Linked DNA regions of Vallitalea guaymasensis. Each later gene encodes a partner of the first gene's protein in a complex. Links are inferred from orthologs where the notes say so. Each region holds a gene or a part of one and is shown on either strand. Other genes may lie near its edges.

Region 1 (4,393 bases):
CTACTATAATTATAGTGAACTTATCGATAAAATATTAATGCAAATTATAGAAACAGGTCATGGAATAGAACTTAATACCTCCGGTTATCGCAAAAATCTAAACGAACCACATCCTAATATAGAGATTTTACAAAGGTACAGACAATTAGGGGGCGAAATAATAACAGTGGGTTCCGACGCTCACTTTCCTGAACATCTTGCATATAACTTTGATGGGGCTTATAAAGTTTTAAAAGAATGCGGTTTCAAATATTTTACAGTATTTGAACAAAGAAAACCTGAATTCATTAAAATACCTGATTAAAGTCAACAGTAAGCTATTAGAAGAAAAAGAATTTTGTGATTATGTTTAAGATTACTAGGAAGCAAAATGCTTTTTCTTATTTAGTTATAAAAGACAAGAAGTTTCATATATAATTTAAGTAAGAAACTCTTTAGGTGTTGACATGATTAATAAAAAAGATATTGTTAAGATTCTCTCTATTGATGGCGGAGGTGTACGAGGTCTAATTCCATGTATATTTCTAGACCATCTTAGAAATGAATTAGATAGTTTTGGTAATAAAACACCTTTTTACGATTTATTTGATGTAATATCAGGAACTTCTACTGGCTCATTAATATCATTAATGTTAATAAAACCACCAGAAGATTATACGGATCACGAAAGACTGGATCTATTATTGGACTTGTACGAAAACAAAACAAAAGAAATATTTCCAGAAGCAAAATGTGAAATATGTCAAACAATCAAACACTTCTTTCGACCTAAATACAATGGCAGACCACTGCGCAGATTACTGCGACAAAACTTCAAGAACCTTACACTGGAAGATTCTCTATCCAATTTAATTATACCTGCCTATGATATGATATCCATGAGACCATATTTATTCAAACATCGTATAGACGTAAAAGATTACTACCATAATTTTTTCCTAAAAGACGTTGGTCTATCATCATCAGCTGCACCTACATACTTACCTCCTGCTAATGTGAAATCCATAACATCAGGTGAATCTTACTGCTTTGTAGATGGAGGAATATTCTGCAATAACCCTTCACTATGCGCCTATACATACGCCAAAAAACTATACCCCCATGCAAAACAATACATAATTGTATCCTTGGGTACCGGCGAATATGTAAGAACCTACGAATGTAAAAAAGTAAAAAAATGGGGAGTCCTAGGATGGATGAACCCTATCAACGGAATCCCTCTACTAACTGCATACATGGATTCCCAAATGGAAAGCGACAACTACATCATCAACAGCATGGATGACGTCAAAGAATATAGATTTGAAATATCCCTCAATGGAATATCCTCCGAATTAGACGATTCATCAGAAAGAAATATAGACTTCCTAAAAGGAAAAGCCGCCGAACTTATCCTACTAAACAGACACAAAATAAATCAACTAGTCAAACTACTAAATATCTAACAGTCTAATTATATATATTGAACCTAATCATCTATTCCCCATTTCAATAAGTTCAATATATCCCTTGCTAAAAGTTGCATCCAAATCATATTTTACTCAATGTTGTACGACAAATAAATAACCATATATAGTGATAAAAACGCCTTTTACGGCTTGTTGTATCCTTACTAAAACAGATAAAACAACAAACGTAATGAAAGTGATTATCACTATATATGGTTTTAATTATACTACCGTTGTCCACTTGATTTTTATAAAAATTCCCTATCTTCTTATTATATTTCCTCCACCAATAAGAATATCCCCATCATAAAACACCACTGCTTGCCCCGGTGTTATAGCTCTCTGGGGTTCATCAAATACACATTTCAATGTATCTTCATCAACCATCTCTATAGTACACAAAGCAGGTTTATGACTATAACGAATCTTCGCTTCTACCTTCAACTTGCCTTCTATCTCTTCTATTGCCATTAGATTAACATTATCAGCATATAGCGTATCACTGAATACATCACTATTGTCACCGATAACAACTTCATTAGTATCAGGTCTTATCTCTACAACAAAAGCTGGTTTCCCTAAAGATAATCCAAGCCCCTTGCGTTGACCTACCGTATAATTAATTATCCCCTTATGTCTACCTAAGACTTTTCCATTCATATCTACAAAATTACCCTCAGGGACTTTTTTATTAGTATACTCTTCTATAAAAGCTGAATAATCATTATCAGGGACAAAACAAATTTCTTGACTATCTGGTTTATTGGCAATTCTTACATTTATCTTTTCTGCAATTTTCCTTACTTCTTCTTTGGAATACTCACCAACTGGCATAAGTGTATGTTTTAATTGATCTTGAGTTAGGTTATATAATGCATAAGTCTGATCTTTTCTTATACCAACAGCTTTCTTTAATGTATATCTTCCATTAGGTAATTCTATAACCCTGGCATAATGCCCTGTTGCTATATACTTAGCACCTATAGCAAGACTTCTTTTAAGCATTGATTCCCATTTTACATATCTATTACATGCAATACAAGGATTAGGCGTATTACCTTTCTGATATTCATCAACGAAATAATCTATAACGCTATCCTTGAACTCTCCTTTGAAATTCATAACATAATAGGGAATTCCAAGAGCATCTGCAACACGACGCGCATCATCTACAGCACTAAGGCCACAACATCCAGCATTTTCTTCTTGAATATCTGTTTCTTCATCCTGCCATATCTGCATTGTTACTCCGATAACATCGTAACCTTGTTCCTTTAGTAGATAAGCCGCAACAGAGCTATCAACTCCACCTGACATACCAACTACTACTTTTTCTCTGTCCATTTAATCACCTGTTCTATATATTACACAACTTTTTAAGTATTATTCATAAATCAGTTTTATCATTGAATAGCCCTATTAATATTTTCTATTCATCATCTGTATCAATAGGATGGTCATCATGTATATCTGCCTTTGGTGGCTCTAACCCTTCTATATCAATACCATGTTTCTTAGAATAATCCCATAAAGCTGCATGTAAAGCTTCCTCAGCTAATAATGAACAGTGTATTTTAGCTTTTGGTAATCCATCTAGCGCTTCTACAACTGCATCATTAGTAATTTTCAAAGCATCTTTTATTGATTTTCCCTTAACTAATTCTGTTGCAATACTACTTGTTGCTACTGCAGCACCACATCCAAAAGTTTTAAAAGTTACATCTTTGATAATTTCATCTTCCACTTTTAGGTAGATACGCATAATGTCCCCACATTTAGCGTTTCCAACAGTACCAACACCGTCTGCATTTTCAAGTTCTCCCATATTTCTAGGATTAACAAAATGATCCATTACTTTTTTAGTATACATAACTAACACCTCAATTTTTTTTATTTATTAATAAGTACCTAATTATTTACTCTATTTATTGTTTTTTACAAAATCCTCATATAAAGGTGACATATCTCTTAATCTCTTAACTATTCCTGGTAATACTTCAATAATATAATCTACATCTTCTTCTGTATTATCAATTCCTAAAGTTAATCTTAATGAACCATGTGCTATTTCATGAGGAAGACCAATACCTAATAATACATGAGATGGATCAAGTGAACCTGATGTACAGGCAGAACCGCTAGATGCACTTATACCTTTCATGTCTAACATAATAAGTAAGGATTCTCCTTCAATGAATTCAAAACTATAATTAACATTGTTAGGTAATCTTTTTACTGGGTCACCATTCAACTTGCAATATGGTATTTCTTCCTTAATGCCTTTTATCAATTTATCTCTTAATTTATTTAATTTCTTAGTCTTTTCTTCCATGTTGGATTCAGCAATCTCTGATGCTTTACCTAATCCAACAATACCTGGAACATTCTCTGTTCCACCACGACGTCTTCTCTCTTGAGCTCCACCGTGAATGAAAGCCTTAAGCTTAATCCCTTTCTTAACATACAAGGCACCTGTACCTTTTGGTCCATTGAGCTTATGACCAGTCAATGATAACATATCAATATTCATATCTTCTACATCTACTGGAACCTGTCCGATAGCTTGTACAGCATCAGTATGGAAAATAATTTTATTTTCTCTAGCTACTTCACCAATCTCTTTTATTGGCTGAATAGTTCCTATCTCATTATTAGCAAACATAATTGTTATTAGGATTGTTGTATCTTTTATTGCATTCTTAAGATCGTCTATACTTATCAATCCATTTTCATCAACAGGTAAATAAGTAACTTCAAATCCATTTTTCTCAAGATATTCACATGTGTGTAAAACAGCGTGATGTTCAACAGTTGAAGTTATAATATGATTTCCTTTATTCTTATAACTCTCTGCTATACCTTTTATAGCCCAGTTATCAGCTTCTGTCGCTCCACTAGTAAAAAATATTTCTACTGGCTTGGCACCTATTAATTTCGCAACTTGC
Region 2 (6,038 bases), 630 kb from region 1 along the record:
GATAATCAAGATATTGAGGATGTTAGCAAAAGAATATAATAAATGTGTTATTGTTGTTACTCATTCTGATAGTATAGCAGGTCTTAGTGATATTCAGTTAAAGTTAGTAGAAGGTAAGCTTACTGAAAGGATGTAGCACATGGATAGTAATAAAAACAAGGATATATTCAAAGACGGATTCAATTTCAATCTAGATGAAGAAAAGAAACCAGAAACTAATGAAGAGGTTCATAATAAAGAAATTCATGAGGAAGAAATAGATAATGAAGCTAAGATAGACAATGATACTATAAAAGAAGTAGTTAATATTGAAGACGATAAAAGTAAAAGCAATTTTCTATCTAATCTTAACGAGACTAAGAATGCTAGTTTTGAACAAGAACAATTTACATACCAGAAAACAAGTAATTATAAGAAGTGGATTATCCAAATAATAATACTAGCAATTGCTGTAATAAGTATATATTTCATAGTAAACAGAAAAACAATTTTGATAGATTTTTCTAATATGCTCTATGAAGATGCAGTAGCATGGGCTAATGATAGAAACATTATACTTACTTATGAAGAAGAATACAGCAATGAAATACAAGAAGATTATATTATATCCCAGAATATAGAACCAGGAGAAAAGATAGGGAAAGATTCAACTGTAAAATTATCCATTTCAAAAGGGAAAGATCCTTATGAAAAGATTGTAGTTCCAGATTTTGATACTAGCTGGTCCAAAACAAGTATTGAAAATTGGGTAGAGCAGAATGGTATTATTAATTATAAATTCAATAATATTGAAAGTGAAGATGTGCCATCTAATTATCTGATATCATATGAGTTGATAGGTGCTACCAATGACACCTTCGTCAGGAGTTCGGAAGTAGAATTTGCTATTAGTTATACAGAGACCTTTGATACAGTAGTCGTGCCGGATTTTATTAATGAAACTATGATTGATGTAGATATATGGGCAAAAAATAATGATATTGAATATACTTATACATACGAGAAAAGTTCCTTATATGATGAAGATATTATAATCAATCAAAGTGTTAAGTCTGGAGAAGAGATGGATGTTAATGAGGTATTTTCATTTGTCATATCAACTGGAGATGAAAATGATACAATAATAATGGAAAATTTCTTGAACAGAACTATTATTGATGCTGACATATGGGCTAAAAATAATCGGATAAGATATACTTATTCTTTCGAATATAGCGATATATATCCAGAAGATAGCATTTCATACCAAAGCATAAAAGCGGATGAGGAAATAAAAGAAGGATATACAGTAAGTTTCATCGTTTCAAAAGGTACTGAAGATGAAGAGGAAGAAACCATAGTTATGGATAATTTCCTTAATAGGGCATTACTTGATGTAGATATATGGGCTAAGAGCAATGGAATAGACTATAATTATACTTATGAATATAATTCCATTTATGAAAAGGATAAAATAATGTATCAGAGTATTCCTGATGGAGATGAATTAGTAGGTGATGAGGTACTGAATTTTATCGTTTCTAAAGGGGAAGAGATAGTTGTTCCAGATTTCAGTGAATTAACGGTAACTGAAGCAGAAGAATATGATGATGATTCAATAGAAGTTAAAGTCATAGAGAAATATGTTAAGGGCACTAGAGAAGGAGAATTCTTATCTCAATCAATCGGGGCAGAAGAAGTAGTTGAAGAAGGAATGGAGATAAGGGTAGAATATTCTCTAGGAGATAGAATAACTGTACCTAGCTTCATAGATGAATTGAAGCAGGAGCTAGAAGAATGGATTGAAGAAGCTAATGATAATGGGGCAAATATTGATTTGATTGTTAATGAACAAGCAGGTACAGGATTAGAATATGGAAAGATAATAACCCAAAATATTTATAATGATGATATAGACCTGTCTTCTGATATAGAAATTACAATATCATCAGGATTAACAGTTCCATCCTTTATGAATATGAGTAAGAGCGAAGCAAATAACTATTCACAAACAAGTGACCTTAATGTAGAGGTTGTAGAAATGTATCAACAGGGAACTAGTGCAGGAAAATTCCTTTCACAATCAATTGAAACAGGAACTAAAGTCAATAAAGGCACGTATGTCACAGTTTATTATTCTTTGGGAGATACCTTGAACATACCTAAATTTGTTGATAGACCAGTTACTGAACTGCAACAATGGGTTGATGAACAAAATAGTAAAGGTGCTCAGTTAACAATAACCAAAACTGAATTACATATTCAAGACCTAGATTATGGATTGATTTTTTCTCAAAATATATATAATCAGACTAATGCAGATTTGGATACTGATATTGAGGTTGTAGTTTCTCTAGGAGAACTATATAGTGTGATTGATTTCTCGGAATACTCAGTTAGTGAAATAGAAGATATTGCTGAAGAGAATGACTTGACAATCATTTTTGAAACTGTTGAAGATTCATTATATAGCAGTGGCAAGGTTATTAGTCAAGAGCCAGAAAGTGGAGAATTAATTAGTAAGAAAGATTTTATTAAAATTAGAGTTGCTGAATAATACTATAGAGGAGCCTCATGGGTTCCTCTATTCTATATTTTAATATCTCGCAGAACTGGAAATTTTATGATGTTTAGAAGGGTATTTTTTTAAGTAATATGATTTGTTTTTTACTATTTTTTCTAGGAGTTCTATCAATATGTCAACTTCTGAATAATCATTATACAGACCGAAGCTTATTCTAACCATCCCAGGACGTGGATAACGGGGATTTCTTTTCAGTTCATTGATATCATTTTTGGTTAGGTACAATAATTTTTGTACATAAGGCTGAGCACAGAAACAACCGCTTCTTACGCTTATACCTGCTTCTTTTGATAAAATATTAGCTACCACAGAATGATGCAGTCCTTTTATATTGAAAGTAATTATACCTATTCTATTGTCACAATCATTTTCATTACCATATATGATAATGTCTTTAATTCTGTTTAATTTATTTAATGTATATTCAGTCAGGTTCAATTCCATGTTTTCTATGTTGTGCATACCTAACTTATTCATTTCCATTAATGAAGCATTCAGAGCAACTACTCCCATGATATTAGGGGTTCCTGCTTCCTCTTTATATGGTACATCATCCCACATAACACTTTTTGGTGTAACTATTTTTACAGTCCCACCACCAACTTGGGTAGGTGAACCATACTTGAAAACATTCTTAGGACCTATAAGGACACCTGTACCAAAAGGTGCATATATTTTATGACCAGAGAAAACCAGATAGTCAATATGGTCATTTGAATAAGATGGTTTCATGTCTATAGGTGAATGAGGAATAAGCTGTGCGCCGTCAATAAGGATTTTGGCTCCGTACCTATGTGCCAGCTTTGCAAATGCATGAATATCAGTTTTGTATCCAGTAACATTAGAAGCACCAGAAATGGTTACTAACCTAACTTTACCATTATACTTTTTTAGCTTTTGTTCACAGTCTTCTAGAGATAGATTTCCTTTATTGTCCAAATTAATATAGTCCATGTTGAAATTTTTTCTCCATGGCAGATCATTGGAATGATGTTCCATGAATGAGGATAATATTATCCCATTATGAATGACTTGTGATAATTTATTGGAAACTTTATTAATCGCTTCAGTAGTATTCTTAACAAATATGACTGTAGAATAGTCCCTATCCATGTTAACAAAATCAGCTACAGTTTTTCTTGTAGCATCGTATATCTCTGATGATAGATTAGATTTATAGCCGGTTCCACGATGTATAGATGAATACCATGGGGCAAAATCATTTACCGCTTTCATAACAGATGTCAATGGTGGTGTAGTTGCAGCATTATCAAAGTTAATTTCTTTGGTGTATTTACCGTTAGATAAAGGAATTGATACGTCAGTACCTACTACAAGATATTTATAATTTGGTTGAGAAGAGTAGTAATGCATAAAAATCCACCTCATTTATCTATTACTTCAATCCGCGATAGAGTCTATCCCTATCACGGATTGAAGATCTATAAAAATATCAATGATTAACTATATTAAAGCTAATCATTAATAATCAAAATAATATCTATGTTAGATAGTAAAAACCTTTTTTAATATAATATGCCATCTATTTGAATACGTGAAGAAAATGTAAACCTACTTAGTTTTTGCATGGTAAGTTATAACATATTATTGGTGGAAATAGTAAATACTACTGTAGGAGGTGGTAAGTTTGAATGAGAGTATTGTAGTCATTGTAAGAGGTGTAATAGGTTTCTTTTCATTGTTGATCTTTACACGTTTACTGGGAAAACAACAAGTCAGTCAATTAACACTGTTTGAATATATTTTAGGAATAACTATTGGGTCAATGGCATCTACACTTACTACTGATTTAAGTTCTGCTGCATGGCCCCATTGGGTAGGATTGGTAGTATGGGCAACACTTGTATATTTAGTTCAAGTACTTACATTAAAATTTCCTGTTATTTCAGAATATATTAATGGAAAACCTAGGGTATTGATAGCGAATGGAAAAATATTAGAAAAAAACTTGAAAAAATTACGATATAATCTCTTTGAATTGTTGGAACAGCTAAGGATGAATAACATCTTTGATATTAACCAAGTTGAGTTTGCAGTACTAGAAACCAATGGTAAATTAACAGTGTTAAAAAAATCTCAATTTCAATCTTTGACTCCAAAAGATATGAATTTATCAACAGATTATATGGGACTTAGCACGGAACTAATCTACAATGGTGTGGTCATGGAGCATAATCTTGAAAAGATAGATTTAGATGAGAAATGGCTTGATAGTCAATTGAAGACTAGAGGAATCAAAAATCCACTGGAAGTCTATTTGGCAGTTATTAATACTTCAGGTGAGTTATATATTGATTTATATAAAGATCATATGGATGACAAATCTTTGTAAAATGGTTATAATGGAAAGGAAAGTTCACAAAATGAAAAAGGTCATGATAATCACATGTACTTGTATACTTCTAGGAATATTCATTCTAATAATGAATTCTGGTGGTTTATTGAAACAGTCTTTTATGGATGGAGATGACGTTGAGACACTATTGAGGAATTTGAATGAAGATATAGTTGAGAGTGATTGGAAAAAGGGACAAGAAGATATAGAAAAGTTAAAAGATGCATGGGATATGGTGAGCAAAAGAGTTCAATTCAGTGTTGAAAGAAATAATTTGATGGGTATTGAACTATCTATTGCCAGGCTTAAAGGTTCAATACGTGGTAAAAACAAAGAACAATCCTTAATTGGATATGAAGAGCTGATATCATATTGGAATAACTTAGAAGAGTAGGTGGATAAATGAGTTTTTATAAAAGTATATCAAAATCTTATGATAACATATTTCCTTTGAAAGCAGGTATGGTCAATTATGTATTAGATAGTATTTCAGATTATTCATCCTGTAGATTATTGGATATCGGGTGTGCTACTGGACATATGGCTGGGGCTATAGGTGCAAAGGGTGTTGAAGTTATTGGGATCGACCTTGATTCTGAAATGATTAAATATGCAGCCAAAAATTTTCAAGAGGACAATATATCCTTTCAAGTTATGGATATGTTGAAAATAGAAGAAAAATGGGGGAACAATAGTTTTGATATAGTTACTTGCTTTGGTAATACATTGGTTCACTTAACTAATGAAGAGGAAATATTTGAAGCGTTAAAAAATATGAAAGCCATTCTAAAAGCTAAGGGTAAGCTTTTGATTCAGATATTGAATTACCAGTATATCTTAGATAAAAGTATCAGAGAGTTACCTATCATAGAAAATGAGTATATCAAATTTGAAAGATTCTATTCTGAACAAATAAGGGATGAAAGATTAATTTTTGAGACAAGATTAACTATAAAAGACACAGGAGAGATAATCTCAAATGAAATATACCTGTATCCTTTATTGGAAAAACAATTGAATAATTATCTTGAAAAGCTAGGATTTCGTAATATTAGGTTCTATAAGAACTTTAATAGAGAACCTGCATCTTATAATCATCTGCCTTTGGTTTTAGAGGCA

What was found. Proteins that work in one complex are often made in the same cells at the same time.
Region 2: the proteins of nifU (region 1) and HYG85_RS21155 are in contact, whole or in part, in a solved structure (PDB 5XT5), measured with the Bacillus subtilis proteins. The link is inferred for Vallitalea guaymasensis from one-to-one orthologs.

Annotation. Positions count from the first base shown.
Region 1 is NZ_CP058561.1:4,286,673-4,291,065, reverse strand. Bases 1,599-4,393 are described here. They hold nifU (Fe-S cluster assembly scaffold protein NifU), read right to left. Parts: upstream 3,319-4,393; coding sequence 2,878-3,318; downstream 1,599-2,877. Other genes in these bases: nifS (cysteine desulfurase NifS), read right to left, coding at 3,370-4,393; mnmA (tRNA 2-thiouridine(34) synthase MnmA), read right to left, coding at 1,710-2,792. In the rest of the region: HYG85_RS18355 (histidinol-phosphatase HisJ family protein), read left to right, coding at 1-304; HYG85_RS18350 (patatin-like phospholipase family protein), read left to right, coding at 447-1,445. UniProt on the Bacillus subtilis protein: Part of the SUF-like system that mediates the biosynthesis of iron-sulfur (Fe-S) clusters. Acts as a sulfurtransferase and thus transfers sulfur from SufS to SufB.
Region 2 is NZ_CP058561.1:4,910,767-4,916,804, forward strand. Bases 1,757-4,598 are described here. They hold HYG85_RS21155 (aminotransferase class V-fold PLP-dependent enzyme), read right to left. Parts: upstream 3,938-4,598; coding sequence 2,576-3,937; downstream 1,757-2,575. Other genes in these bases: HYG85_RS21150 (PASTA domain-containing protein), read left to right, coding at 1,757-2,536; HYG85_RS21160 (DUF421 domain-containing protein), read left to right, coding at 4,212-4,598. In the rest of the region: HYG85_RS21145 (ABC transporter ATP-binding protein), read left to right, coding at 1-136; more of HYG85_RS21150, read left to right, coding at 140-1,756; more of HYG85_RS21160, read left to right, coding at 4,599-4,916; HYG85_RS21165 (DUF4363 family protein), read left to right, coding at 4,948-5,313; HYG85_RS21170 (class I SAM-dependent methyltransferase), read left to right, coding at 5,322-6,038. UniProt on the Bacillus subtilis protein: Type II cysteine desulfurase that acts as the initial step in the SUF-like Fe-S cluster assembly pathway.